DNA from 2 places in the Priestia sp. USM5 genome. Region 2 is predicted to be linked to the other one. Evidence: riboswitches for the same ligand, from Rfam matches in the RefSeq annotation. Region 2 holds a riboswitch; the other holds the start of a gene.
What was found. A riboswitch is a leader RNA that binds a small molecule or an ion and turns the genes downstream of it on or off. The one in region 2 is predicted to bind thiamine pyrophosphate.
Positions count from the first base shown of each region.

Region 1 (15,121 bases), 350 kb from region 2:
TATTAGTCGAAACGTTTCAAAATGAAGAAGGTATTTCCTCTGTAAAAGGTCTTCAAACATCTTCATATTTTAACGGAGCGATTATTGCGAATACAACGGCAGCTGATGAGGCTTATATTCACCGATCTAAACCTGGTGTTCCGATTGTTTTATTTAATCGTGTATCATCTATATACTCTGTTATACAATCCAAAAATTATGAAGCGGGCCAAGCGGTAGCAGATCATTTTATTCGTAATAATCATCAACATATCAGTATTTTAGTTCCAGACGTGTCTTCACAGGCTTTAGAAGCAGGAGTAAAAGGCGTAACAGATAGAATTGAACAGACTGATGTTACGTATTGTCACCATTACTGTTCATATACAGAACAAGGTGGGTATGACAGCATCAAACAGCTTATTGAACAAGGAAAAGTTCCAACCGCTGTGATTTGTTTGAGTGATCATGTTGCATTAGGAGCTCTTTCTGCTCTTAATGACTACGGCATCTCTGTGCCAGCTGATTGTGAAGTGATGGGATTTGATAACCAAGAGTTCTCTAAATTTACTAACCCAAAACTTTCGACTGTCAATTTGCCGGTAGAAAAAATGGCCTATTGTGCAGGAGAGCTTTTAGTTAAAACAATTTCTGATCCATATGGGGATGTGGACCAACAGATATTTGATTTGGAAATTATTCATCGTAATACAACGAGAATCAAATAAAAAGCAATGCCATTCATGAGGTCTCTTTAAAAAGAGACCGATTTACAAAAATATAAGAGCAAGCTTTTTATTTTTTATTAGTAAAACGTTGTACTAAAACGTTTTACTAAATATAGAGTAATTCACTACTAACAAAGGGGAGAAGGAAATGAAACATTTATACGGAGTTACAACAGCAATGGTTACACCGTTTACTAAAACGGGTGAAGTAGATTTAGAGAAAGTAGTAAATTTAACAGAGTTTTTAATTTCAAAAGGAGTGCACTGCTTGTATCCGCTTGGTACAACGGGCGAGATGCTTCGTCTATCTGTCAAAGAAAGAAAGCAAGTTGCAGAAACAGTAGTGAAACAAGCGGCTAATCGTGTAACCGTATTCATACATGTAGGAGCTATGAATGAAGAAGATACAATTGAGCTTGCAAAACATGCCTATGAAATTGGCGCCGACGGTATCGGAGTAGTTACGCCTATGTTCTTTGGAGCAAACGATAACGAACTAGAAACGTATTTTATAAAAGTAGCAAACAGTGTCCCGAATGATTTTCCCGTATATTTATATAATATTCCTCAGTGTTCAAGCAATGATTTAACGGCAGAGGTAGCTCAAAAAGTGGCAGATTCATGCAAGAATGTAATTGGTATTAAATATAGCTACCCTGACTATTTACGCGTAAATGATTATTTAAATATTAACGATGGAAACTTTTCTGTTCTTCCCGGAACCGATCGTTTATTTTTAGCAGCTCTGGCTATGGGATGTGAAGGAGTTGTCTCCGGTGTATCGGGCGTTTATCCCGAGCCTTTTGTAGAGACTTATAATGCCTTTAAAGCGAATGATTTAGAAAAAGCCAGAAAGATGCAAAAAGTTGCTATTCAATATTGTGAAGCTCTTTTAAACGGAAGCAACATGTCTTATTTTAAAGAAGCATTAAAATTGAGAGGCATTGATGTTGGTGGCATGAGATCTCCTCAAATAGATTTAACAGAAGAAGAAGTCAAAGAATTAGATGATAAACTAAATAGCATTCGTCCAAAGAGCAGTGTTTAATAATTGGTTCATGTTCTGAATAAACTCATGCATTTCTAGTGAACAGGGCTGTTTGATAATAAGCAAACAGCTCATTCACTATAACGATTAAGGTTATGGAGGGATATTCTATGGCGGTTACATCTAAATTAAATGAAAGCGTTAACAAAGATTTAGGTCCTGTAAAGCAAGATGTAAAAAAGACGAATATACGCTGGTGGCTTATTATTGTATTGCTAATTGGAGCAGTTGTTAACTATTTAGACCGCTCTAATTTAAGCATCGCTAATACCACGATTGCCAAAGAGTTTGGGCTGTCTTCTACACAAATGGGTCTTTTGCTTTCAGCTTTTCTCTGGCCATATGCCTTAGCAAATCTACCAGCAGGCTGGCTGGTTGACAAATACGGGCCGAAAAAAATGTTTGCATGGGCATCAGGCCTATGGTCTGTGGCAACGGTAGCAAGTGCATTTACTAACACGTATTCTGCTCTTTATGCCATGAGAATGCTTCTTGGTGTATCGGAGTCTCCTTTTTTTACTTCAGGAATTAAAGTGACGGAAAGATGGTTTAAAAAAGAAGAGCGCGGCCTTCCTACTTCGATTATTAATACAGGGTCTCAAATTGCTAATGCGATTGCTCCGCCACTTCTAACGGTACTGCTTTTAACAATGAGTTGGAGAGGAATGTTTGTTGTTATAGGAGCAGCAGGCTTTATTGTGATGTTTGTTTGGCTAAAGATATACCGAGATCCGGATTATGTTGCCAATAAAGTGAAAGCTGTCCCTAAAGAAGAAATAAAAATCAGTCATACCTCACAAGCAAAATGGTCACAGCTGTTTAAATATAAAAGCACATGGTTTATGATTATCGGGAATTTCGGAATTATGTTTACGATATGGGTTTATTTAACTTGGCTTCCTAGCTACTTAGAAACAGAGCGCGGTTTTAGCCTAAAACAAACGGGCTGGATTGCTGCTATTCCGTTTCTAGCAGGAATCATAGGAGTGTTGCTTGGTGGTGTAATTTCAGATAGATTTATTCGAAAAGGAATTAATGCAGTAACGGCAAGAAAAATACCAATTGTAGGCGGGGCAATCTTAGCCGCAGCATCGGTAGCACCCGTTCCTTTTATTGATAATGCAGCCTTAAGTATTGTCTTATTGTCGATTGGCTACTTCGCGTCACAGCTGCCATCAGGCGTCATTTGGACTCTAGCGGCGGATATTGCACCAAAGGAACAAGTTGCTTCACTCGGCGCTATTCAGAACTTCGGTGGATTTCTAGGAGCGGCAATGGCTCCTATCGTAACAGGGTTTATATTAGATGCAACGGGAACTTTTACGGCGGTTTTCCTGTTAGGAGCAGGACTGCTTTTAATTGGTGCTATTAGTTATGGCGTATTTTTAAAGAAGCCAATAGCTAACTAGTAATGTCACAAAAACAAAGAGCACACACTGCATGAAAAAGGTGTGTGCTTTTTCTTTTACTACTAAAAAGGAAACTATTTTCATTACCATATCATGAACCTTTCTATTGAATAAAACGCTTTACTATGATAAAACTATTACAGGTAAACATATGATAATAGATTAATTTCATAGAGATACAACACCACTAGGGGTGCTTTCGAAGCTGAGAGAGACGATAAGTCTTAACCCTTATAACCTGAACTAGGTAATACTAGCGTAGGAAAGAGGTATTGTAATGGATGTTTTGTATGGGATTTCCTTACGAACTCGTTATAATAATTTTGTGTACATAAACAAAAACACTTCTTTCCTGCGAAAGAAGTGTTTTTTTATGCGTAAAGGAAGGTGTCATACATGAAAGAAACAATTGATTTGCTTGTCAAACAGGTAGAGGAGCGCAAAGGAGAGTTAATCCAGTTATTAAAAACGCTTGTTTCGTATAAAACGCCAGCGCCTCCTGCACGAAATTCTCATGAAGCGCAGCTGTACGTAGCGGATTTTCTTAAAAACTGCGGTTTTTCCATTGATATGTGGGACTTATATTCTAACGACCCTATCGTAGTGGGAACGTTAAAAGGACAAAAATCGGCTGACTATCAAAGCTTGATTATTAACGGCCATATGGATGTTGCTGAGGTACAAGAAAATGAAAATTGGGAAACCAATCCGTTTGAAGCTGTTGTGAAAGACAATATGATAATTGGACGCGGAGTTGCTGATATGAAAGGCGGTTTGGCGGGAGCATTATTTGCAGTTCAGCTTTTAACAGAAGCAGGAATCGAGCTGCCAGGAGACTTGATTTTTGAATCCGTTGTAGGAGAAGAAGTAGGAGAGGCAGGTACGCTGCAATGCTGTCAGAAAGGGTATACAGCTGATTTTGCGCTTGTAGTCGATACAAGTGATTTACATATTCAAGGTCAAGGCGGAGTGATCACGGGATGGATTACGATAAAAAGCAGTAAAACCTATCATGACGGTACACGCCGAAGTATGATTCATGCTGGAGGAGGGCTGTTAGCCGCAAGCGCTATTGAAAAGATGGCAAAAGTGATCGGAGGGCTACAAGAATTGGAGCGTCACTGGGCTGTTACAAAGAGCTATCCAGGATTTTTGCCAGGGACAAATACGATTAATCCAGCAGTAATCGAAGGCGGAAGACATGCTGCTTTTATTGCAGATGAATGCAGGCTGTGGATCACCGTTCACTATTATCCTAATGAATCGTACGACCAAGTATCAAAAGAAGTGGAAGAATATATTATAGCTATTGCAAAAGCAGATCCATGGTTAAAAGATAATCTGCCAACCTTTGAATGGGGAGGCACATCAATGATTGAAGACAGAGGAGAAATCTTTCCGTCATTAGAAATTGATGAAAATCATGCAGGAGTGCAGCTGCTTGCAAATACTCATGAACAAATGGAAGGGAAAAAGCCTCCAATTGATGTGTCAACTAGCGTAACAGACGGGGGATGGCTAGCTGATGCGGGAATTCCCGCCGCTATTTACGGTCCGGGAAATTTAGCAAATGCACATGCTGTGAACGAACAATTAGATATTAATCAGCTTGTTCAATATACAAAAGTGATAGTGCAGTTCATTTATACGTGGCTGCATACGCATAAGGAGTGATCATCATGAAATTTAGTGAACGATTATACGAAAAGCTGCAGCCTATTTGGCGTCAAAATCATAATCATCCCTTCGTACAGGGGATGGGAGATGGAACGCTTGAAAAGGAGAAGTTTCGCTTCTACATGATTCAAGATTACCTTTACCTAATTGATTATGCCAAATTATTTGCGATTGGAGCCATGAAAGCTACCGATCTTCAAACGATGGGGAAATTTGCAGCCCTTTTAGATTCTACATTAAACGAAGAAATGAGTCTGCACCGTGAGTATGCCAAGAAATTTGAAATCAGCGAAAAAGAATTAGAAAAAGCGCAGCCATCTCCTACAACGCTTGCATACACGCACTATATGCTGCACGTTGGTCAAAGTGGAACATTAGCTGAATTAGTAGCCGCTCTTTTGCCTTGTATGTGGAGCTACTGGGAAATAGGAAAAGAACTTAGTGAAAAGCCTGGAGCTAACAATGAGTTTTACCGTGAGTGGATTGAAATGTACAGCTCAGAAGAATTTGGAGAACTGGCGACATGGTGTATCAATTTATTTGACTCACTTACTGAAGATAAATCAGAAGTGGAATTAGAAAAGCTTGAAGAAATTTTCTTGAATACGACGCGTTTTGAGTATATGTTCTGGGATATGGCTTATAACGAAGCGATGTGGCCAATTCATGAATAGGTCTGTGTTATCTTTTCAAAACGTCAGTTTTACGTACAAGAACGGTGATCAAGCGATTTTAAAATCATTAAACTTAGACGTGAAAGAAGGCGAGTTTGTCAGTATCGTTGGAGCGAGCGGCTCTGGGAAAAGTACGTTGTTTCGTCTCATTACAGGTCTTGAACAGCAGAGTGAAGGCGATATCGTAATTAACGGAAAGTCTTATGAAAAGCGACTAGGAAAAGTAGGCTATATGCCGCAGCAAGATTTGCTGCTTCCGTGGCGTACGATTCTAGACAATGCAGCACTGCCTCTTGAGCTTCACAATGTATCAAAAGCAAGTGCTCATAAGCAAGTGTCTCAGCTGCTTGAAGAGTTTGGCCTAAAAGGGTATGAAAACCGTTTTCCAAGTGATTTATCCGGAGGGATGAAGCAGCGCGTTTCTTTTCTTCGGACGGTATTAAGTGGTTCTAACGTGCTGCTTTTAGATGAGCCTTTTAGTGCACTTGATGCAATCACACGTTTATCGATGCAGGAATGGCTGCTTGACCAATGGCAAAAGCGTAAGCATAGCATCTTATTTATCACTCATGACGTCAATGAAGCGCTTTTTTTATCAGATCGCATTTTTATCTTTTCAGACAAGCCAGTAAGTTGTCTTGAAGAAATTCAAGTGCCGCTTAGCAGACCTCGAACGCAAAAAGATCTGAATCAACAGCGAGTGCTTGATGTGAAAGATTATTTAATTGAACAGCTAAGATCGAAGGTGAACACATGAAAAAGTACGGGGCTTCAGTGATTTTAGTAGTCATTTTGCTGGCTGCTTGGGAAATTGGAGCACGCATTGTAAACTATCCGTTTATTTTACCAACGCCCAGCGGTATTTTAACGAAGCTTTGGGAGCTGCGAATGGATTTATTGTTTAAGCATTTACCAGCTACGTTATCTATTGTCGTAATTGGGCTTGTAATATCCGTTGTGCTAGGGGTTCTGCTGGCTGTGTGGATGAATTGGAGTCCGCTTATTGAGCGTGCTTTTTATCCGCTTATTATTGCGTCACAAATGATTCCGACCATTGCCATTGCTCCTGTATTTGTGCTGTGGTTTGGCTACTCCATTTGGAGCAAAGTGATTGTGACCGTATTAATTACGTTTTTTCCCATTACCGTTAGCACATTTGACGGGCTTCGTTCTACAAACAAAGAGTTAAAAGAACTCATGTTAACGATGGGAGCAACAAAAAAAGATATTTTCTTTAAGTTGAACATTCCTTCTGCACTGCCTCATTTTTATTCGGGACTCAAAGTAGCGGTTACCTTTAGTATAATAGGTGCTGCCATTGGGGAATGGTTGGGTGCGCAAGCAGGCTTAGGATATTTCAGTCGTCGCATGATGACACAGTTTGATGCAGCTGGTGTATTTGCACCAATTGTGATTTTATCCGCGCTTGGTATTTTATTTTTTATTATTGTAGTAGGTTTCGAAAAACGTTCATTAAAGTGGAGGAAAACAGAATGAAAAAATGGTTTGCGATTAGCTTAAGCCTGCTGCTTGTTTTGATGCTCGCTGCTTGCGGTCAGGACAAGGAAAATAAAGCTGGTGACAGTAAAAAATTAAAAGACGTTACAATTATGCTTGATTGGTATCCAAATGCAGTGCACAGCTTCATTTACGCTGCACAAGAAAAAGGATATTTCAAAAAAGAAGGGCTGAATGTAAAAGTACAATTTCCTGCTAATCCAACAGACTCGCTTAATTTAGCAGCTGCAGGGAAAGTCACGCTCGGCCTTTACTATCAGCCTGATGTAGCAATGGCACGAGCAAATGAAGATGTGCCGGTAAAGTCGGTAGGAGCGATTGTAAGATCTCCGCTAAACCGGGTTGTGGCATTGAAAGATAGCGGTATTAAGCGTCCTAAAGATTTAGAAGGAAAAGTAGTAGGATACAGCGGAACACCATTAAGTGAATCTGTTCTAAAGAAAATGGTGAAAAGCGATGGAGGAGATCCGAATAAAGTAAAACTAGTAGACGTAGGATTTGAGTTAAATTCATCGCTGATTAGCAAAAAAGTAGATGCTGTAATAGGTGCGTATATTAACCACGAAGTACCATTGCTTCACAAAAAAGGATACAAAACGGTTGACATTGATCCGTCAGATTACGGCGTGCCATCTTATTACGAGCTAGTGGCCGTTACAGGGGATCAAACGTGGGCAAAAGATTCTGATACGATTAAAGCGTTTTGGCGTGCCGCGACAAAAGGGTATGAATACACGGAGAAACATCCAAAAGAATCACTTCAAATTTTGTTAGATAATCAAGATAAATCAAACTTCCCGCTTGAAAAAGATGTGGAAACAAAAAGTTTGAATATCTTACTTCCAAAAATGAAGTCTGAACAAGGATTTGGCAGTCAAACGAAAGAATCATGGCAATCAAATGTTAACTGGTTAAAAGAGTCAGGGTTAATTAAGAAAAAGCCAAATGTAGATGAGATGTTTGAGAATATTGGGGAATCTCAGTAAATAATTTAAGACGAATTTAAAAAAACCTCCTTATACTGAACGTAACTTTCTGAAAGAGAAAGTGAAAAGGTCAAGGAGGTTTTTTTATGGCTTTTACGATAGTAGAGAAGGAAACATGTATTGCTTGCGGAGCATGTGGAGGGAGTGCGCCAGATCTTTATGATTATGATTCAGAAGGTCTTGCTTATGCCGTATTAGATAACAACGAAGGAACAAAAGAAGTTCCTGAACATCAGCAAGATGAGATGATGGAAGCGTACGAAGGGTGTCCAACAGACTCGATTAAAGTTGCAGAGCAGCCGTTTTATGGAGATGCAGCAAAATTCGAATAGGGCTTTTGAAAAAATAAATAATGATAAAGTACATTTAGTTATCTGATAAGTGAATATTTGGTTATATAGAAAGTTCCAAAACAAAAAAGGTCTTGCCTAGGCAAGACCTTTTTCTACTCTAAATTTGCATGCTTTCCGTACATCGTATGAGTATCAAGTTCTTTCTTCTCCATGAAGCGAAGAATCAGCGCATCGTAAAAAAGAAGAAGCGTTTGTTCAAACAGTGACGCCATAGGCTGTACGGTTTGATAACTGCTTTGTTCTTGATCCTTCGGAGCGCCGGGCAGCTTCACGATGAAGTCAGCCAGCTTGCCAAGCGTGGAATCGGGGGAAATCGTGACTACTCCAACTTTTCCTCCAAGTTCTTTTGCTTTTTGAGCAATAGGAATCAAGCTCTTCGTTTCGCCAGAACCTGATCCGATGATTAATAAATCATCCTGCGTGAAAGTGGACGTCACGGTTTCTCCAATGACATAAGCATCAATGCCCATATGCATCATACGCATAGCAAACGACTTGCCCATAAGACCTGAACGGCCTGCTCCTGTGACAAACACTTTTTTAGATGAGATGATGCCATTTACAAGCTGTTCAGCTTCATCGTCAGCGATTAGAGCTGTTGTTTGTAAAAGCTCATTCATAACCGTTTTTAAATGTTCGCTCGTCTGCATAGAAAGCTCCTTAATTTGTAATAAGCTCTTTCATTTGAGAAGCAACTGATTTTTTATCATCTTGGCTCGTGATGCCTCCGCCAACGATAACAAGATCAGGCTGTGCTTTTACTACTTCAGGTAAAGATTCTAATTTAATGCCGCCAGCAACGGCTGTTTTTGCATTTTTTACAACGCTTTTGATTGTTACTAAATCTTCAAAAGAGTTTTGACCAACTGCTTGAAGATCGTATCCTGTGTGTACGCAGATATAGTCAACGCCAAATTCGTCTAGCTCTTTTGCGCGTCCTTTAATATCTTTTACACCAATCATATCGACTAGAATTTTTTTACCTTGTTTTTTCGCTTCTTCAACTGCACCTTTAATTGACATATCTTCAGCCACACCTAAGATGGTAATGATGTCTGCTCCAGCTTGAGAAGCTTGCTGTACTTCATAACCAGCTGCATCCATGATTTTTAGGTCAGCTAATACTTTTAAATTAGGAAATGCTTCTTTAATTTCTTTAACGGCGCGAAGCCCTTCATTGATTACAACAGGTGTACCGATTTCCACGATATCAATATGTTCTTCAACTTCTTTTACTACCTCTTTTGCTTGAGAAATATTAACAAGATCTAATGCTAATTGTAATTCCATTCTACTCCACTCCTTACAGAAATCTATAGATACCTTTTGTGCCTTTTTACATAAAAAGCAGCTGGTGTAGTTATTGTACCCGCAGTTTGAGGTTCTTAAAAGTACGCACTTTTCCCACAAATAGTGTGGGGAATGATAGTATACAGAAGTATACTAATGGACATATCAGTCTTGTAACCGCTTAATTTTCATTAAAAATGCGGATGATATTGAGTAATATCATCCGCATAAAAAAATAAAAACTATGGAATAGAAGGATTCGTTTCCATCATTTAATTAACGTTTCTGCCTTTTGTTCTTGATTGACCAGCACTGTATCACGGTAATTTTTACCCCAATCGTACATGGCTGTTAAAATAGGCATTAAACTTTCTCCTTCTTTTGTAAGTGAGTATTCGACTTTAGGTGGTACGACAGGATAAACTTTACGGTTAACAATTAGATCTTCTTCCAGTTCCCGCAGCTGGTTAACCAGCATGCGCGGCGTAATATCAGGAATAAGCGATTTTAGTTCCCCGAACCGTTTTGTTCCTTCACGTCCTAAGTGCCATAGTATCAGCATCTTCCATTTTCCGCCGATAATAGCAAGCGTTAATTCTTTTTCACAGTTAAATTCCTTATTAAGCTGGCTCAATTGTTTCACCCCTATGACCAATAGTATAAAATTTCTTTTACAGTACTTCTTATTATACCGGTGCTGACAATCCTTTTACAAAAATCCGGCTTGTATCTTTCCATTAAAAAATTTAGCTTTTTTTACTATATAGTTATTCTTGACTAGTGAGATATAAAAGGTGGCCTTTAGTCATGTTTTTTATTTTTAACGAATTCAATTGTTTAAATATAAAAAAAGATGGGAAATCACTCAATAACGATGCTAAAGGAGGCAGTAAAAATGGAAAGAAACCGATCTGAATTACAAAACCCTGCTTTAAGCAACAGCGCAGGCATCAACAACGATGTAGGAATTAATAACAATCCACAGACAGCTAATAGCACTGCTGCTGTTAGCACCACGGGGAAAAGCTACAGCAGCAAGCTAGTAAAAGGTGTTGTTGTCGGGGCAGTTGTAGGTGGATGTATAACATTACTTGATAATAAAACTCGCTCATCTGTTAAAAGAAGAGCCGTTACATTAAAGGACTCTTCTGCAAACATGATTAATCAAGTAAAAGAGAACCCTCAAGAAACAAAAGAAAAAATGGTGCAGCAAATGAAAAATGCATCGAATCTTTTAAAAGATGCAATTAATGATGCCAAACATTTGTACGAGCGTGTAAATGAAGATTTCTTTAAGCAAGCAGAAGATGTGAAAAGCGTTACGCATGATGCAAAATCAACGGTAGAAGATGCTAAAAGTGATTTACAGCAAATTAGTGAAAAAGTGAAAGATGCAACTTCTGAAATAAGTAAGGAAAAGATGACGCCGGACGAAAAACCAGAATCTGAGCGTGAAAGAACATATCAGTCTATTCACTAAGAAGGAGATGTTAACTGTGAGTCAAATGAATGAAGGAACTACAAAAGACATGAATAAAATTGAAGAAACGGTAGATAATTTAGGGACGGAGAAAAAAGAAGCAATTTTGCAGAATTTTGATACGTTTACTGATTATTTAACTCAAAAAGTTCATGTCGGTAAAAAGCTCGGGTTAAATGAGGAACAATTAGCAGCTGCTACAAAAAAAGTGGCTAGCTATTTAGCCAAAAATGAGGAGCCTCGAAACCGAGAAGAAAAAGTCCTTCATGAGTTATGGAAAGTCAGCAGTGAAGAGGAAAAGGAAGTCCTTTCTCATCTCATTTTAAAACTAGTTGCGTAACATTAAAAAAGCATCCCGTCTATCAGGATGCTTTTTTAATGTATTAAGATGATTGATTTTGAGCTTCTTGAATCGTTTTATCCCAGTCAATACCGCAATCATCCGTTGCACAAGAAGATTGCTGTGCGCAGCTTGCACATTTTCCCTGAGTACTCTTGCGGAAGAATTTTGTCATATGATAAAGGGCATACCCAAAAATCAAAACCCCAATTAAAATGTTAATAATCAATGTTATTCACTCCTTTTAAGAAAAACCAAGTACTTTTCCAATAGTGTGTACAAGCAAAGCTACGAGATAAGCGACAACCAAAGGGTAGGCCACAGCAAATGCTGTCCATTTTAATGAGCCGGTTTCTCGTCGAATAACAGCGACGGTTGCTAGACACGGAACGTAAAGAAGAACAAACACCATAAACGTATAGGCTGTTAGCGGTGTAAAGAATGTCTTCATTGTGTCGCCAAGCTGTCCTTCTTGTACTTTATAAATGATGCTCATAGTTGAAACAACCACTTCTTTCGCTAGGAAGCCTGTAATCAGTGATGCTACAGCTTGCCATGTCGCAAAACCTAAAGGGATAAATAGAGGAGCGATAGCACCTCCAATAATAGCCATAAAGCTATTTTCCATATCTACTCCAAAACCGCCAGGGCCAGCGTAAGATGATAGCCAGATAAATACAGAGCCAGCTAAAATAACCGTACCTGCTTTTCGGACGAAATTTCGGCCTTTTTCCCACGTGCTTCTCCAAAGAGTCTTGGCTTGAGGTACGCGGTAAGGAGGAAGTTCAACAATAAAAGTTGATTGTTCGTCTTTAAGAAGCGTTACTGATAAAATTTTCGTTACAACAAGTGCTAAAATAATGCCAAGCAAGTACATAGAAAACACCACAGCTGCTCCGTTTTGCACAAAAAAAGCACCTACAAACAAAGCGTATACAGGAAGACGTGCTGAGCAGCTCATAAATGGATTGACTAAAATGGTCATAAGGCGCTCTTTTCGCTGTTCAATTGTACGCGCGGCCATAATCCCCGGTACGTTACATCCAAAGCTAATAATCATCGGAATAAATGCTTTTCCGTTCAAACCGAAAAATTCCATTATACGATCCATTACTACAGCGATTCTAGCCATGTATCCTGAATCTTCAAGCAGTGAAATGAAAAAGAACAGGACAAAAATTTGTGGTACAAATACCAGTACGCCGCCTACTCCTGCAATAATGCCATCCACAATTAAATCGTGAATAAATGGAGCAGCACCAGCTGCATTTAAAAGAGAATCAGCGCCTTCACTAAGCGTTCCGCCAAAGAAGCCGTCCAGTTTATCAGAAAGCGGAACGCCAATCCACGTAAACGTAACATTAAAAATCAAATACATTAAGCCAAGAAAAATAGGGAGACCAAGCCACTTATGCGTCACAATTCGATCGATTCGATCCGTGAAAGTTAAAGGTGTTTCGCTGCCCTTTATGATACACTCGCTCGAAATGCGTTCAATAAATGTCGTACGCACGTCGAAGAAATGCTCACTAAGCGGCTTGTTTATTTTTTGTGCAGCGGCTTTTCGAAGCTCAAGCAGCTCTGAGTAACTCGCTTTTTCTTTTAATGTTGATTCGATTACGCTATTTTCCGCTAAGAACTGAATGGCCATCCATCTGCTGACGTCCGCTTTTGTTTGAATCATATGAATTGCTTGTTCAGCGGTTTCCCCATAATTTAATTGAAATGAAGGGGCTTTTAAATCTTGCTTCAAAGTAGAGAGCAGATCGTTAATTCCTTTTCCATTACGGGCAACAATCGCTGAAACCGGAATATGTAATGATTTGCTAAGCTTCTCCAAATTAAAAGTCAATCCGCGTTTTTCCGCTACATCAATCATATTTAAGCCGATTACTAATGGCTTTCCATATTCCAATGCTTGAATAGTGAGATGCATGCTTCTTTCAAACTGAGAAGCGTCTACAATATTCAGCATACTGTTAAATTCTCCGGTTAACAAAAAGTTAGTTACCACTGCTTCATCTGAAGAAAGAGGAGTAAAGTCATACACACCCGGCAAATCAACCAGCTGGCTGTTTTGCTTTTTAATAGATCCAACTTTCTTTTCAACGGTTACACCGCTCCAGTTTCCTACGTATTCATAGGAATCTGTTAATATATTGAATAAAGAAGTTTTTCCTGTGTTTGGATTTCCTAAAAGTGCAATTGTACTCATGCTGTCTCAACCTCAATTTTGGCCGCATCGCGTTTTCGGATGCTAATCATTTGACCTTGACATTCAATAATACAAGGTCCTCCTAAGATGGTTTTTTGCTTCATGCATAGTTCGCAGCCTTTTTTTACTCCAAAAGAAAGAAGGCGGCGTTCTAATGATCTATCTAAAAATTCAATGTTTTTAACTTTTACTTTGTCGCCAATACTCACGGTAGTTAAATTCATCATTCAGCACTCCTGTTAATGATAATCATTTTCAATTTGTATCTATCTCGATTATACATAAGGTTCTAAAATCAATCAATGCTTCTAGAGCGTTACAATTAAAAATATATATTTATAACTATATTTTTCAGGTGAAATTATGTACGATTTTAGCAGTAAATTGTCAGGAGGGATGTGAGTGGAGGTAATCATTCGCAAAATGAGAAAAGAAGATATTACGTCTGTTCAATACGTCGCAAAGATGAGTTGGTATGACACATATGAAGGAATTATTCCTAGAAGCGTTCAGAATCGGTTTCTTTCAGAAGCATACTCCAATAAAAGGCTGCTGTGGCGCTTGCGTAATTCGTTCATTTATGTAGCAACTATTGATGAGAAAATCGTAGGATACGCTAACTTTTTCCGACTACAAAACAGAGGGGAAATAGAACTAGGATCTATCTATATACTGCCTGCTTATCAAGGAAAAGGAATCGGTTCGCAATTGTTAGAAAAAGGAATGAAGCGCTCGAAGGAATTAAAAATCGTTTACATTAACGTAGAAAGGGAAAACGGAATAGGCCGTGCATTTTATCAATCAAAAGGTTTCCAGCTTGTGGATGAATTTGATGATGAATTTGACGGGCATTTATTAAGAACGATGCGAATGAAACTCATGATTTAAGCCTGATATTTAGTGTGAACGTTATCTTAAAAAGCTGATTTTAAACTTTCTGCTAAAATCAGCTTTTAATTACAGAATAACGATTGACCTTATTCTTGTGAATATGGTAACATTAATCAGAACTTCATGACCGAAAATGTTTTTCGGTCAAACAGTCAGGTGGAAGTAAGGATTATTGGAGGCTAAAAAACATGAATATGATTAAAGGAGAATGGAAAAAAATCTTTTCCAAACCAATGACTATTGTTGTGATTTGTGGATTGTTATTTGTTCCATTACTTTATAATGTCATCTTTTTATCTGCTTACTGGGATCCATATGGAAAAACAGATCAAATTCCAGTTGCAGTGGTAAATGAAGATAAAGGTGCTACATTAGATGGAAAGAAATTGAATGTCGGTCGTGATTTTGTTGATGATTTAAAGAAAAACGATAAATTTGACTGGAAATTTACGAACAAAGAAAAAGCGTTAGAAGGCTTAAAGAACGAAGACTACTATCTAGTTTTAGAAATTCCAAAGAATTTCTCTAAAAAT
Region 1 covers NZ_JBSGKN010000001.1:3,751,938-3,767,058, reverse strand. The annotation lists gene ACWATA_RS19880 (LacI family DNA-binding transcriptional regulator) at 1-707, shown strand, start outside; gene ACWATA_RS19875 (dihydrodipicolinate synthase family protein) at 856-1,755, shown strand; gene ACWATA_RS19870 (MFS transporter) at 1,866-3,164, shown strand; TPP riboswitch at 3,344-3,446, shown strand; gene ACWATA_RS19865 (acetylornithine deacetylase) at 3,561-4,838, shown strand; gene tenA (thiaminase II) at 4,844-5,515, shown strand; gene ACWATA_RS19855 (ABC transporter ATP-binding protein) at 5,508-6,272, shown strand; gene ACWATA_RS19850 (ABC transporter permease) at 6,269-7,012, shown strand; gene ACWATA_RS19845 (ABC transporter substrate-binding protein) at 7,009-8,019, shown strand; gene ACWATA_RS19840 (ferredoxin) at 8,106-8,351, shown strand; gene hxlB (6-phospho-3-hexuloisomerase) at 8,465-9,022, opposite strand; gene hxlA (3-hexulose-6-phosphate synthase) at 9,033-9,662, opposite strand; gene hxlR (transcriptional activator HxlR) at 9,931-10,296, opposite strand; gene ACWATA_RS19820 (hypothetical protein) at 10,558-11,142, shown strand; gene ACWATA_RS19815 (DUF3243 domain-containing protein) at 11,159-11,482, shown strand; gene ACWATA_RS19810 (FeoB-associated Cys-rich membrane protein) at 11,526-11,711, opposite strand; gene feoB (ferrous iron transport protein B) at 11,727-13,697, opposite strand; gene ACWATA_RS19800 (FeoA family protein) at 13,694-13,921, opposite strand; gene ACWATA_RS19795 (GNAT family N-acetyltransferase) at 14,100-14,585, shown strand; gene ACWATA_RS19790 (YhgE/Pip domain-containing protein) at 14,777-15,121, shown strand, end outside.
Region 1: another riboswitch for thiamine pyrophosphate. It lies ahead of ACWATA_RS19865 (acetylornithine deacetylase); the one in region 2 lies ahead of ACWATA_RS21620 (thiamine phosphate synthase).

Region 2 (15,121 bases):
GCTGTACAAACAGCTGTAATGGGTGAAGTGGAGCGTGTACTAGATAAAGTGAAAACGGTATAAAAATAAAGCCTGCTCAAACTTGAGCAGGCTTCTTTTATGATACTTTATTTGATTGCGTATTTGACAAATATGAAGAAGATCGTAGAGCTTTATAAATTCTCGGAGCAAGCATAGCCCCAAGAACAGTGAAAATAAGATCCTTTACAGCAAACCACGACATAATCTTCCAAGCAGCTGCATATGTCATTGCAGGAGCTTCAAGCCAGTAGTTAACCGCTATATACATATACGTAGTACCAATTAAATAAATAACGGCAATACCAACCAGCGATGAAATTAAAAAGATAGAAAAAGTCGGCTTGCCGCGCATTTCCATAATTTTTCCTGTGATAAATGCAGCGACAATATAAGAAAGCAAAAAGCCGCCGGTGCTTCCAAATAAAATACCAATTCCTGCTTTAAATTGAGCAAATACCGGAGCGCCGGCAATGCCAATTAATACATATACAATCATCGAAATAGAACCCATTCGGCTCCCAAGTAAAAGTCCTGCTAATATAACAAAAAAAGGCTGAAGCGAAAGAGGCACGCCGCCTACTTGTAAAAAAGGTGCCCAAGAAGTAATGTTTGCACCAATAGCCATAAGAGCTGCAAACATACCGGCTAATGTTAAATCTAATGTGCGAAACCTTTTAGTATTCATATATGTTCCTCCCAGTATGTACTGAAATATCTTAGCGTATGTACTGAAGATTGTACGTCGAATTCACTTTTATGTCAACGATAAAAATAAATATGTTTACATATATTATTTGATGTTTTTTGAAATGAAATATGCATATTTTTAATGCAACATAAAAAAATAAAGAAGGGAATTCATCCCTTCTTTGTCCAAGTGTGTGTATCAAAAATACTAGTACAATGATTCTTCCAGAAGCTCCGGGTTGTGCTCCGAATATTCCGTTGCATGATCAATGTAGCGTAGTAAAGAATAAAGCTCTTCTTGAATGATGCGGTAGTTTCGTTCAAAATTGTAGGCGTGCAAAAAATGTTCAATCTTTTTTGAAAGAAAATCGTCGTCTGTTCGAACCATTAAAATTAATAAGTTATCCCATTGTGAACGGTGTGTGTAATATAAAGCTCGATCATAATCAATTACATCCATTAATAACGTTCCTCCTTTTGAGGAGTTGAAATTAGTGTATGATATTTGCGGGAATTCTTACGCTGTAAATGTTGGGCAAAAGACCAGTGCATAATTAAAAGAGGTTGTAGTAATTATGTAAGAAGAATAAACGTACAGCACCGGATAAATGATAAGAAAGGCAAAGAATAACGAAGCGTAACAGTTACATTACATCCATTATTTAAGACAACTAAATAAAAATCCCCTTTTCTTGAAAAAATAAAGCTTCTTTTTGATGAAAACACATGAATTGACATGTTTGTACATAGATTGAAGTAAGGAGTGAAAGGGGGAGCTGTCGTGAAAGAAGCAGATTATAAGCAATTATACCGTGCGATTGATGAAATTACGGAAATAGCTAGCGGTTTCGGTTTGGATTTTTATCCGATGCGCTATGAAATTTGCCCGGCAGATATTATTTATACGTTTGGTGCATATGGGATGCCAACTCGTTTTTCACATTGGAGCTTTGGAAAACAATTTTACAAAATGAAATTACACTACGATCTTGGATTGAGTAAAATTTATGAATTAGTTATCAATTCAGATCCTTGTTATGCATTTTTATTGGATTCCAATGCGCTTATTCAGAATAAATTAATTGTAGCTCACGTGTTAGCTCACTGTGACTTCTTTAAAAATAACAGCCGTTTTGCCAACACTAAACGGGATATGGTAGAAAGTATGGCAGCGACCGCTGATCGAATTAAAGAATACGAAGTAAAGCACGGTAAGCGTGAAGTAGAAAAGTTTTTGGATGCTGTCTTATCGATTCAGGAACATATTGATCCGTCTCTTATGCGTGCCAAGCTTTCTTGGAGCATAGATGATGTAGAATCATCGGAAGAAGAAATCACTTCTCCTTATGATGATTTATGGAATTTGGATTATAAAGAAAAGAAAAAACCAAAACCTCCAAAGTCTTTTAAAAAATTTCCGCCTCAGCCTGAAAAAGACATCTTATTATTTATTGAAGAATACAGTCCTTATTTAGAGGATTGGCAGCGGGATATTTTAACGATGATGCGAGAAGAAATGCTTTATTTCTGGCCGCAGCTTGAAACAAAAATTATGAATGAAGGATGGGCTTCTTTCTGGCATCAACGCATTATTCGAGAAATGGACTTAACGAGTGATGAAGCGATAGAATTCGCGAAGCTAAATGCAGGGGTTGTGCAGCCGTCCAAGACGGGAATCAATCCATATTATTTGGGATTAAAAATCTTTGAAGACATTGAAGAACGCTACAACAATCCAACCGAAGATATGATTCGCCGGGGCGTCGAGCCCGGGTCAGGAAGAGAGAAGATGTTTGAGGTACGTGAGGTTGAATCAGATATTTCCTTTATCCGCAATTACTTAACAAAAGATTTAGTTATGCGGGAGGATATGTACTTATTCCAAAAACAAGGAAAAGACTATAAAATCGTCGATAAAGAGTGGACAGAAGTTAGAGATCAGCTTGTTAATATGCGCGTAAACGGAGGATTTCCTTACATCACAGTAACCAATGGAGACTATTTAAAAAATGGAGAGCTCTATTTAAAACACTGGTATGAAGGAATTGAATTAGATGTTAAATACTTAGAAAAAGTGGTACCGTACGTTCATCAGCTTTGGGGCCGACCGGTTCATTTAGAAACGATGATGGAAGGCAAGCCAATTGCCTTCACGTATGATGGGAAGACAGTGCATCGAAAACATTTATAAAAAGGAGACCGCTTAAATAGCGGTCTTTTTGTGCTTCTGTAATTTTATTATCCATATAAATTGAAAAAATAAAATTACTATGCAATAATTTGGTGAGAATCATTTTCATTTAGAAAGGGAGATAAGATGTTTGTTGTAAACGCAAGTTTTGAAACGGAAAAGAAATTTGAAGAACGGCTCAAGCAAAAAGCTAAGAAAAACAAAACAGAAATTGAGGAAGCCAAAGGAAATTTATCGTTCGAATGCTGGAAAAAAGATTCCGCGGATAAAGTCGAATATATCTTTGTATCCAAGTGGGAAGAAAAACAGTTCTTTCAAGCTTGGATTTCAAGAGAAGAACATGTGAATGAACATAAAGAAGCGAATAAAAAGAAAACGAAAGCATTTTCTGAAGCTATGGAAATCAAGAAAACGCTGCGTTTTTATGAGGCGGTAGAAGAAGACATTCTTTCCTAAAAAAGCACGCTTGACTTTCATAAATGTTGTAACTATAATGATTACAACAAAATAGGAGTGAGAGTAATGAAAATTAGCAGTCGATTCACCGTGGCCGTTCACATACTGTCTTTAATTAAAGTAGATAGCAGTCATCCTAGTACTTCAGAGTGGATTGCTAGCAGTGTAAATACAAATCCTGTTGTTATAAGACGAGTAATTGGGATGTTAAAGAAAGCTGGACTTGTGGGCGTAAAAGCCGGAGCTGGCGGAGCTTATCTATTGAAAGATTTAGAAGAGATAACGTTGTTAGACGTTTATCGAGCGGTAGCGGCTGTGGAAGAAGGAGAATTGTTTCAAATGCATGAAAATCCGAATGTGGAGTGTCCTGTAGGAGCCAATATTCAAAGTGTCCTTGAATTGATTTTAAAACGTTCTCAAGATGCCATGGAACAAGTCTTAGCCGATGTGACGATGAAAGAATTAGTGACGGATTTAATAGCAAAAATAGATGCATAATAACATGCGTCTGTTCGTAAAAAAACGGAGAAACCCAGGTTTCTCCGTTTTTTTATAGCTTCACAATTGTTCGTCCTCGAGCTTGTCCTTTTAATAAAGTAGGAAGAACCTGAGGGAGATCTTGTAAAGAAACTTCCTGCTGAATGAAAGGTTCGAAGCTTTCAGGTTTAAAGTCATTAGCGAGTCTATTCCAAATCTCTTTTCGAGTAGGCATTGGACAGTAAACAGAATCGATGCCGAGTAAATTAATCCCTCTCAAAATGAAGGGAAAGACCGTTGTTGGCACTTTGCCTCCAGCTGTTAGCCCGCTGACCGCTACAGAGCCTCCGTACTGAATTTGACTGAGGACAGAAGCTAGGGGCTCTCCACCCACAGGATCCACTGCAGCGGCCCATTTTTGCTTGCCTAATGCTTTTAATTTGCCGTTATAAACGTCTTCACGCGCTACAATAGAGGAAGCGCCAAGCTCTTTCAAATAAGCTGCTTCCGAGCTTTTTCCTGTACTTGCTTCCACTGTGTAGCCTAATTTTGAAAGAATGGCAACCGCAAAGCTTCCTACACCTCCCGTAGCCCCTGTTACAAGCACAGAGCCGTTAGATGGACTAGTATGGTTTTCCTCTAAGCGATGCACAGATAAAGCAGCTGTAAAGCCAGCTGTTCCGATAATCATTGCTTCTTTTAACGTCAAATTTTCAGGAAGAGGGACAATCCATTCGCTGCGTAAGCGCGCATACTCACTGTAGCCTCCAAAGTGTGATACGCCAATGTCATAGCTTGTTGCGATGACACGATCACCTTCTTTAAAATCAGGGCTGTCAGAAGATACAACGATTCCTGCTAGGTCAATACCTGGAACAAACGGATAGCTTGTCACAATATTGCCGTTTGCGATGCTGGCTAAGCTATCTTTATAATTCACCCCTGAATAATGAACGCGAATAAGTACATCGCCTTCTGGCAAATCGTTTAGCGTCAGTTCTTGGACAGACGCCTCCACTTGTTCTTCACCTGTTTTATCTACTACTAATGCTGAAAATGATTGCTTCATTTTATTTCTCCTTTCTATACTGAGATGTATATGCCTATACATAGATTACCTTATTTCTATACCCATTATAGAAAATAGTAAAAGAAGTTCATAATACTTTGATTACCAAAGAGGCCATTTCATTATAAAATAGCGGTACAGCTATTACGTAGCGATACATAGAAAAGAGGAGAAGAGACATGAGCACAAACATATATTTTAACCATGATGCAGGGATTGATGATTTAGTATCCCTTTTTTTACTGCTGCAAATGGATGATGTAAAGGTAACGGGGGTATCTGTCATTCCTGCTGACGGATACTTAGAGCCAGGTATCAGCGCAAGCCAAAAAATTATTGATCGTTTTGGAAGTTATGATATCGAGGTAGCCAAATCTACTTCACGTGGTATGAACCCATTTCCAAAAGAATGGCGCATGCATACGTTTTATGTAGATGCACTGCCAATTTTAAATGAAAAAGGGAAAGTGCAAACAAAAATAAGTCAGCTGCCTGCTCATGATCATTTAATTGAAACATTGCAGCACACAGACGGAAAAACGACTTTATTATTTACAGGACCGCTAACTGATTTGGCAAGAGCACTTGAAAAAGCGCCTGAAATAGAAGAGAAAATTGATAAGTTAGTGTGGATGGGCGGTACATTTCAAGAAGTAGGAAATGTGCAGGAGCCTGAACATGATGGAACGGCGGAATGGAATGCTTTTTGGGATCCAGAAGCAGTAGCAAGAGTATGGGAAAGCAGCATTAAAATTGAGATGGTTGCTTTAGAAAGCACGAATCAAGTTCCATTAACGCCGGCTATTCGCCAAATGTGGGCTTCACTTCGCAGGTATGAAGGAGTAGACTTTGTAGGGCAGTGTTACGCGGCTTGCCCGCCGCTTGTGCATGTTGAAACCAATTCGACTTATTATTTGTGGGACGTACTCACAACAGCATTTACAGGGAATTCAACACTTGTGAAGGTAAAAACCGTTTCGAGTATTGTGTATACAGAAACACCAAGACAAGGAAGAACAGAAATTTCTGAAGAGGGACGACCTGTAGACGTCGTGTATGACGTCACAGCTGAAGCATTCTTTACGTACATTACAGATTTAATGAAAAAAGCAGTAGCCAAATAAAGAAAAAGGTTGCACGTGAAAATGTGCAACCTTTTTAATGAATCATATTCAAGAATTGACGTGTCCGCTCTTGTTGAGGATTTGAAAATATTTGATCCGGTGTACCTCTTTCCATAATGACACCTTGATCCATAAAAATAACTTCATCTGCTACTTCACGGGCAAAGCGCATTTCATGAGTTACCACCACCATCGTCATTCCTTCTTTTGCCAGGTCTTTCATCGCTTGAAGAACGTCTCCTACAAGCTCAGGGTCAAGAGCTGAAGTAGGCTCATCAAATAGCATAACTTTTGGGTCCATCGCCATTGCTCTGGCGATGCCAACACGCTGTTGTTGTCCGCCAGACAGCTGGAAAGGGTAAAAGTCGAGCTTATCGCCTAAGCCAACGCGTGTTAACAATTCTTTACCTCTTTTTTCTGCCTCTTGAGTAGAAACGCCTTTTACAATTACAGGACCTTCCATAACATTTTCAAGCGCACTTTTATGAGGAAATAAGTTATAGTTTTGAAAGACCATACCTGTTAGGCTTCGAAATGAAGTAATGTCTTTTTTACGAACAGGTTTGGTGAAATTTATGCTTTTTTTATCAAGTTCAATCGTGCCGTCTGTTGGGATTTCTAAAAGATTTAAGCAACGTAAAAAAGTAGTTTTACCCGATCCAGAAGGACCAATTAATACAATTACCTTGCCCTGTTCAACTTCTAAATCAATCCCTTTTAATACTTGCAAATCACCGAATGATTTATGCAAATTTTTGATATTAATCATATGAAAAACTCCTTTAGCTACTCGAAACGGTTATTTAGATACGTAACGATCTAGTCTTATTTCAATGCGTCCTTGGATAATGGATAATATTGTACACATAATCCAGTACAAGAGCGCTGCTTCACTATAAAGAAGTAAAAATTCATAGTTAGTCGAAGCAATTTCTTGAGCTTTACGGAACATCTCAGAAACAAGAATAAGCGATGCAAGTGACGTATCTTTAATAAGGCTAATAAAAGAGTTAGATAATGGCGGAATCGATACACGTGCTGCTTGCGGTAAAATAATCCGTCTTAACGCTTGGGAATAGGTCATACCAAGTGAGTAGCCAGCTTCCCACTGTCCTTTAGGAATAGATTGAATCGCTGCTCGGATAATTTCAGATGCATACGCACCTACACTTAATGAAAATCCAATAATAGCAGAGATAAATGGGTCAATTGTTATATCTAAATTGGGTAAGCCGTAGAAAATAATAAATAATTGCACAAGCAGCGGTGTACCTCGAATAATCGATACATAGATGCGCGCAATTATATTTAAAACTTTTATAGATGATAAACGAGCCAAGGCTGTTAAGACAGCTAAAATGATACCGAGTACAAACGTGATTAATGTTAGTGGAATAGAATATTGAATAGCTCCCTTTAGCATTGGTAAGAGAGATGATTGAGCGATTGAAATCAATTGATTCAATCGCTCTCCATCAGGAAAAATATTATTTAGGAGAAACATCTTCGCCAAACCATTTCTTAGAAATTTTTGCGTATGTTCCGTCTTTTTTCATATCTTTCAATGCTTTGTTTACTTCATCCACTAACTTACCGCTGTCTTTTCTAAACATAAAGCCGCTTGCAGCACCATCGGATTTTTCATCCGCGATTTTGATAGGTGCGTTAGGGTGCTTTTTCTTATAGTCAAGGAACGATAATTTATCGTTGATTGTAGCATCAACACGGTTTGCGCTCATTAGTTCTACTGCTTGAGCAAAACCTTCAGCACTCGTAATGTTTGCACCATAAGATTGAGCCATGTCTTTGTAGTTACTTGTTAATGACTGTGCTGATTTTTTTCCTTTTAAATCTTTAAATGATTTGATATCTTTTTCGTCTTTACGAACAATTAATACGGCGCCTGACTGGATGTATGGGTCAGAGAAATCGTATTTCTTTTGACGATCTTCACGAATACCCACTTCATTAGCAATCATGTCAAAGCGTTTAGCATCTAATCCGGCAAACATGCCATCCCACTGTGTTTCTTTGAACTCAGCTTTTACGCCAAGACGTTTAGCTACTTCTTGAGCCAATTCTACATCAAACCCAGTTAGCTTTTGTTTGTCATCATGAAAAGTGAACGGAGGGTATGTACCTTCAGTTCCAATTGTTAATACGCCATCTTTTTTCACTTTATTATATAAATCCTCTTGTGAAGATTTATTGTCTCCATTGTTTGCTTCATTTTTTGAGCTAGAACCGCATGCGGCAAGCACAACTGTGAAAGCTAATAGTAGCGACAAAAGTGCAGCAAATTTCTTCATTTTCTAAACCCCCTAGTATTCTGATAGGAAATGATACTCTGTGATACTAAACAAGAACACAGCAAAAGTCAACAAAAAAAACTTATACGATTAATGTGACTTAAAATAAGGGAAATATACCTTCTATACACGGTTTGTCATAAGGATACAGAAAGATTTTAAAATTTGGATTAAGTGGATTTTTAAGGGATATTTGAGGAGTAAAAAGGAAGTTTCATGCGACGATTTTCTCTTTCATTTTTTCATGACTTTTGGTGCAATAAACATATAGTTAAATGTTAAGGTAGAAATAAATTCCTTATGGTACACTTAAAGAAGAATTTATGAAACGGAGCGATATGATGAAAGCCATAAACTTAATCTCAATTGCCTTTGGTGCTATCGCTGGTACATATGCGCGTTATTTGCTAAATCTTTCCTTATTATATACGGGCTATCCAATAGGAACGGTAATTGAAAACCTATTAGGAAGCTTCATACTAGGCCTATTAACAGGATTTTTTGCGTGGAAAAAGCCAAAAGAATGGATAAAGCTTGGACTAGGAGTTGGCGTGTGCGGCGGTTTTACAACGTATTCAACCTTTGCAGGAGACGTCATTTCTCTCACTCAGCACCATTTATTTTGGGGAGCCATTTATGTCATTGTCTCTTTAGTAGGTGGAATCCTTCTTGCTTTAGCAGGCTATCTATGCGGTGAAGCGGCAGGGAAAAATTTAGTGAAAGTACATGAGGTGAAGTAAATGAGCATAGTGAGCTTGGCACTTGGCGGGGCAGCTGGAGGAATATGCCGTTATCTTTTGGGTTTAAAAGTTACAAAAACAGTTTCAAACCCTCCTTTTCCAGTCTCAATGCTGTTTGTAAACTTGCTCGGTGCGTTTGGGCTTGGTCTTTTTTACGGTAGTTATTATGGAAAGGTTCCGAGTCATGCTTATGATGATTCAATATTTTTAATGATTGGCATTGGGTTTTTTGGTGCCTTTACCACTTTTTCAACGTTTAGTGTGGAAACCGTACAGTTAATTCGGGAAAAATCTTATCGGAAAATGTTGGCGTACGTGGGGATTTCAGCATTTGGAACAGTTGGTTTATTTACAGTCGGTTTACTGGCAGGAACGTTTTTATTATAAGTAAAGAGAACGTTTCTAGTAGGGAAAAACAAAAAGACGGAGAAGTAGAGAATGGATAGAAAAGCAGAAGTTTGGAAATACATTTTGTTGATTGTAGCTGTTGCAGGTCAGATCATTGGTTTTTTATTTTTATTTATAAATGTTGTGGCGGCATTTATTTTTTACGGTTTTTATATTCTAACTTTTATTATGTTACTCCTGCTGTTTATATGGGATCGGAAAAAGGAAAAAGACAAAGAAGAATTTGACGACTATACCGATTACTAACTATATAAAAAGCAGAATGATTCGGTGCGCCGGGCCTCTTAGTAAAGAAGCTTAAAAGATACATCTATAAAAGGAAGAGAGCCGTAAGAGCATAAAGAGATATTGTATTTACATCTAGTTGTGTTATAATTTTAAGTGCAAAAACAAAATCAATAAATAGCAATCACTAGGGGAGCTTTCTGAAGCTGAGACGAATGTATTTCGGACCCTTTGAACCTGATCTGGTTTGGACCAGCGTAGGGAAGTGGCGATCATGTTTACATAACGATGCATGCTAACCACTCTACGTTGTAGAGTGGTTTTTTGTATGTAATAAAGCCCTCTGCACAAGATGAAGTGATTGAAATTTCTCTTTATTCTGAATGGAAAGGTTTCGATCATGTGGATATTCCTAAATTTCATGTCATTACAACAGATAAGCAGCCAATCGAAGAGCTTCAAAAAATTTTAACGGCTATCGCGCCTTTTGCAGGTGCCATTCATATTAGAGAAAAAGAGAAAACGGCAAAGCAGATTCAATGTTTACTAGAAAGCCTGCCATTTTGTCGCTCTAAAATTATTGTGAATGACCGAGTTGATGTAGCGCATGCTTTAAAAGCAAAGGGCGTACAGCTTGCCTATCATAGTTTAGACGTTTCGTTTGTTATAGACGCATTTCCTTCTCTTATTGTCGGAAAGTCAGTTCACTCTGTGGAAGAGGCTTTAGAAGCTGAAAAAGATGGTGCTCACTACATTCTATACGGACATATTTATTCAACACATTCAAAAAAAGGATTAAAAAGTCGAGGGATAGCGGCACTAAAAGAAGTAGTAGACGCTGTGCAGATACCGGTTATTGCCATTGGAGGAATTACTCCTGTAAATGCCAAAGAGGTACTTCAAACAGGAGCACATGGTATAGCTGTGATGTCTGGTGTCATGCTTGCGCAAGATCCCCTCAAAGCGATTAAACAATATTCTCATATATGGACATCTGGAGGTGGAGAAAATGAAGCAGCATTATGATGTACTGTTAATCGGAGGAGGTATAATCAGCTCTTCTATCGCTTATCATTTGTCAAAACAAGGAGCGTCAGTAGCTATTCTTGAACGCAATCAAGTTGGTTGTGAAGCTTCAAGTGCAGCCGCTGGTATTTTAGGTGCTCAAGCTGAAATTGATGAAGAAGGTCCTCTTTTAGACCTTGCTATTAAGAGCAGAAGCATGTTTCCTGAACTGGTGAAGGAACTAAAAGAAAAAACGGCTATCGACGTAGAGCTCATTCAAAAAGGCTTATTAAAAGTCGCTGGAACAGAAGAAGATGCACACGTATTAAAGAAAAAAGCCGCTCAGCACCACCGGTGGGACAAAGATGTAAGATGGATCGATGTAAAAGAAGCGCGTTTGTTAGAACCCGGGCTCTCTCCAGACATATACGGAGCCATTACAATACCGGGAGACGGCCAGCTAGCTCCGGCTAAGTTAACACAAGCTCTTGCTCATGGAGCCTTGTATCACGGAGCAGATGTATTCGAATACTGTGACGTTCACTCTCTTATTATGGAAAATGAAACAGTAAAAGGGGTACAGACGTCCAAAGGCTCTTTTTATGGAGAAAAAGTAGTGATTGCAGCAGGCTCATGGGCTAAACGCTTTATTTCTTCTGAACATTTAGGCGAGGTGTTTCCTGTAAAAGGAGAGTGTATTGCTCTGCAAAGTCATAAGCCCCTGCTTTCTAAAACGATTTTTTTAGATGAAGGTTTTTACTTAGTCCCTAAGACTGGTGGAAGAATCGTAATCGGGGCAACTAAGCTGCAGCATGATTTTACTAAGACCGTTTCTGCACAAGGTATTCAATTTTTGCTGAATAAAGCTTCTGCGCTTCTGCCGGCCATTAAAGAAGCCACATTTGAAAAAGCATGGGCTGGTCTTCGTCCACAAACGAATGATGGCTGGCCTTATTTAGGAGAGCACCCTGAAATAGCGAATCTGCACATGGCTTTTGGCCACTACCGAAACGGTATTTTATTAAGCGCTGCAACTGGAAAAATTATGGCTGATGCTTTGTTAGGGAAAAAGCCAAATCATTCATTCTTTACATCATTTCAGCTAACGAGAGCAATGGAGGGAGTTCATTGAATCTAATTATTAACGGTAAGACCGTCACTGTCGGAGATGAAATTGAAACGGTCGAGCACTTGCTGCAGGCTCAGAGTCTGCATGAGCGAGTTGTAATTGTTGAATTAAACAAGAATATTTTGCAAAAAGAAGAACATAGCGATGCATGCTTAAAAGATGGAGATACATTAGAAGTTGTTTCATTTGTTGGAGGAGGATGAAGAGTATGTTAAAAATTGGACAATATACATTTAATTCACGTTTATTATTAGGAACAGGGAAATTTCCGGACTTTACGACTCAGCGTCAAGCGGTAGAAGAGTCGGAAACAGAAATTTTAACATTTGCTGTTAGACGAATGGATATTTTTGATCAAAATCAGCCTAATTTATTAGAAGCACTTGATGTGAAGCGTTTCACTCTTTTGCCTAACACTGCTGGAGCAAAAAATGCAGAAGAGGCCGTACGTATTGCTAAATTAGCAAAGGCTTCTGGACTTTGTGACATGGTGAAAGTAGAAGTAATTGGATGTGATAAGACGCTGCTTCCTGATCCAGTTGAAACATTAAAAGCTAGTGAAGAACTGTTAAAAGAGGGCTTTACCGTTTTACCTTACACATCAGATGATGTTTTACTTGCGCGTCGTTTAGAGGAGTTAGGCGTACATGCCATTATGCCAGGAGCGTCGCCTATCGGTTCAGGTCAAGGTATTATTAATCCGTTGAACATGCGTTTTATCATTGAACAATCAACCGTTCCAGTAATTGTAGATGCAGGTATTGGAACGGCTTCAGACGCAGCTCAAGCTATGGAGCTAGGAGCAGATGGTGTGTTATTAAATACAGCTGTTTCAGGAGCAAAAGATCCTGTGAAAATGGCTCGTGCTATGAAGCTAGCGATTGAGGCAGGAAGAGCAGCATTTGAAGCAGGACGTATTGAAAAGAAACAATATGCAACGGCAAGCAGTCCAACAGAAGGGATGAGTATCGGTTGATTAATCGTTATTCCCGCCAAGAATTGTTTCAACCTATTGGAAAAGGCGGACAGCAGCAAATTCAAGAAAAGCATGTTCTGATTGTAGGAGCAGGTGCTCTTGGAACAGGGAACGCCGAGGCCCTTGCACGAGCGGGAGTAAAGAAAATAACGCTCATTGACCGCGATTATGTAGAGTGGAGCAACCTTCAGCGTCAGCAATTGTATAGTGAAAAAGATGCTGATAAAAGAATCCCAAAAGCAGTTGCCGCTAAAAAAAGGCTTCACGATATTAATCATGATGTAAAAGTAGAAGCCCACGTAGCGGACGGTACCCCTCAAGTTTTAGAACAGCTTGTTGAGGGGGTAGATGTTATGATTGATGCAACCGATAATTTTGACACACGCCTTGTAATGAATGATTTATCACAAAAATATGATATTCCTTGGATTTACGGAGCATGTGTAGGAAGTTACGGAATTAGTTATACTATCATACCAAGTGAAACACCGTGTTTATCCTGTTTGCTTGAATCTGTACCGCTTGGAGGGTTAACATGTGATACAGTGGGGATTATTAGTCCTGCTGTACAAATGGTAGTCGCTCATCAAGTAACAGAGGTGTTAAAAATATTAGTTGGAGACTGGAATGCGCTCAGGAGGGAACTTGTTTCGTTTGACGTATGGAAAAATGAGTATACGAGCATCAATGTGAACGTATTTCGCAAATCTGCTTGCCGCTCATGCGGCAGTGAACAAACGTATCCCTTTTTACAATATGAAAATCAAACGAAAACAGCTGTGCTATGCGGAAGAAACACGGTACAAATCCGTCCGGGCAAATCAGCCAAGCAGCCGCTGCAGTCTTTAGGTGAACGATTAAAAGAAAAAGGATATAAAATTGAACAAAATCCGTATCTGCTTTCTTTTTATGTAGATGATTACCGTTTAGTGATGTTTCAAGACGGGCGCGTCTTTGTCCATGGAACAAACGATATAGTAGAAGCAAAGTCACTTTATCATCGGTATATTGGGTAAGAAAGAGATGGAGGTTTCAAGCATGACAGTACCAAAAGCATTAACCATTGCTGGATCAGACAGCGGTGGAGGAGCAGGCATTCAAGCAGATTTAAAAACATTTCAAGAGCGTGATGTTTTTGGCATGTCTGTTATTACAGCTGTGACTGCACAAAATACAGTTGGCGTTCAAGGAGTTTATCCTTTAGAAGTAGAAGCAGTTGAAACGCAGTTAGATTCAATTGCGACTGACTTATTTCCTAATGCAGTGAAGACAGGTATGTTGTTCAGTGCTGATATTATTTACGCAGTGGCTCGTAAAATCAAACAGCACGGACTGCAAAATGTTGTAGTTGATCCCGTTATGATTGCAAAAGGCGGTCAATCTCTTCTTCAAAGAGAAGCTATACAGGCTCTAAAAGAATTATTGCCCCTTTGTGAAGTCATTACGCCGAACATACCGGAGGCGGAAGTCATCACGGGGAAAGAAATTTACACGATTGAAGACAGAAAAGAAGCGGCAAAACAGATGCATGAGCTAGGTGTAAAGCACGTTGTAATTAAAGGCGGACATGACCAATCTCATCAAGATATGATTGATCTAGTGTATGATGGTCATACGTATGTTGAAATCAAGCATGAAAAGATGAATACAAAGCATACACACGGGACGGGATGCACGTTTGCTGCTTGCGTCACGGCTGAACTAGCGAAAGGCAAAAGCGTAGTTGAAGCAGTTCAAACCGCTTCGGATTTTGTTCACTATGCGATTAAGCATACGCTTGAACTTGGTTCGGGACACGGTCCTACTAATCATTGGGCGTATAGAAAATACTTTCGTTCAAATATATAAAAAAACGTGCCTACAATCTAGGCACGTTTTTTATGAAGAAGGAATATGTGTCGGAATTTCTCCATCGATGCCTAAATAATAATGTCTAATGGGCTTTAAATTATCATCAAGCTCATACACAAGCGGTACGCTTGTGGGAATATTCAAGTTCGCAATGCCATCAGGTGAAATGTTATCCAAATACTGCATCAGAGCTCTAATCGTATTACCGTGAGCGGAAATAATAACCTTTTTGCCAGCTTTAATAGAAGGAGCAATAGTTTTGTTCCAATATTCTAGAACCCGCTTTTCTGTATCGGCTAAGTTTTCCGTTACAGGAAATTGTCCCTTGGCTAATTCCTTATACTTAGGGTTGGAAGCTTCATAGCGAATATCTGTTGTCTCTAAAGCAGGAGGGCGTTCGTCCATCGACCTTCTCCACAAATGCACCTGCTCTTCTCCAAATTTTTTTGCGGT
Region 2 covers NZ_JBSGKN010000001.1:4,103,976-4,119,096, reverse strand. The annotation lists gene ACWATA_RS21690 (phospho-sugar mutase) at 1-63, shown strand, start outside; gene ACWATA_RS21685 (biotin transporter BioY) at 98-706, opposite strand; gene ACWATA_RS21680 (YhdB family protein) at 917-1,168, opposite strand; gene ACWATA_RS21675 (SpoVR family protein) at 1,490-2,899, shown strand; gene ACWATA_RS21670 (antibiotic biosynthesis monooxygenase family protein) at 3,026-3,355, shown strand; gene ACWATA_RS21665 (Rrf2 family transcriptional regulator) at 3,422-3,853, shown strand; gene ACWATA_RS21660 (NADPH:quinone oxidoreductase family protein) at 3,906-4,901, opposite strand; gene ACWATA_RS21655 (nucleoside hydrolase) at 5,081-6,025, shown strand; gene ACWATA_RS21650 (amino acid ABC transporter ATP-binding protein) at 6,060-6,794, opposite strand; gene ACWATA_RS21645 (amino acid ABC transporter permease) at 6,825-7,529, opposite strand; gene ACWATA_RS21640 (amino acid ABC transporter substrate-binding protein) at 7,513-8,334, opposite strand; gene ACWATA_RS21635 (fluoride efflux transporter FluC) at 8,676-9,074, shown strand; gene crcB (fluoride efflux transporter CrcB) at 9,075-9,461, shown strand; gene ACWATA_RS21625 (hypothetical protein) at 9,513-9,728, shown strand; TPP riboswitch at 9,887-9,988, shown strand; gene ACWATA_RS21620 (thiamine phosphate synthase) at 10,110-10,733, shown strand; gene thiO (glycine oxidase ThiO) at 10,717-11,844, shown strand; gene thiS (sulfur carrier protein ThiS) at 11,841-12,044, shown strand; gene ACWATA_RS21605 (thiazole synthase) at 12,050-12,817, shown strand; gene ACWATA_RS21600 (thiazole biosynthesis adenylyltransferase ThiF) at 12,814-13,833, shown strand; gene thiD (bifunctional hydroxymethylpyrimidine kinase/phosphomethylpyrimidine kinase) at 13,856-14,665, shown strand; gene gpmA (2,3-diphosphoglycerate-dependent phosphoglycerate mutase) at 14,696-15,121, opposite strand, start outside.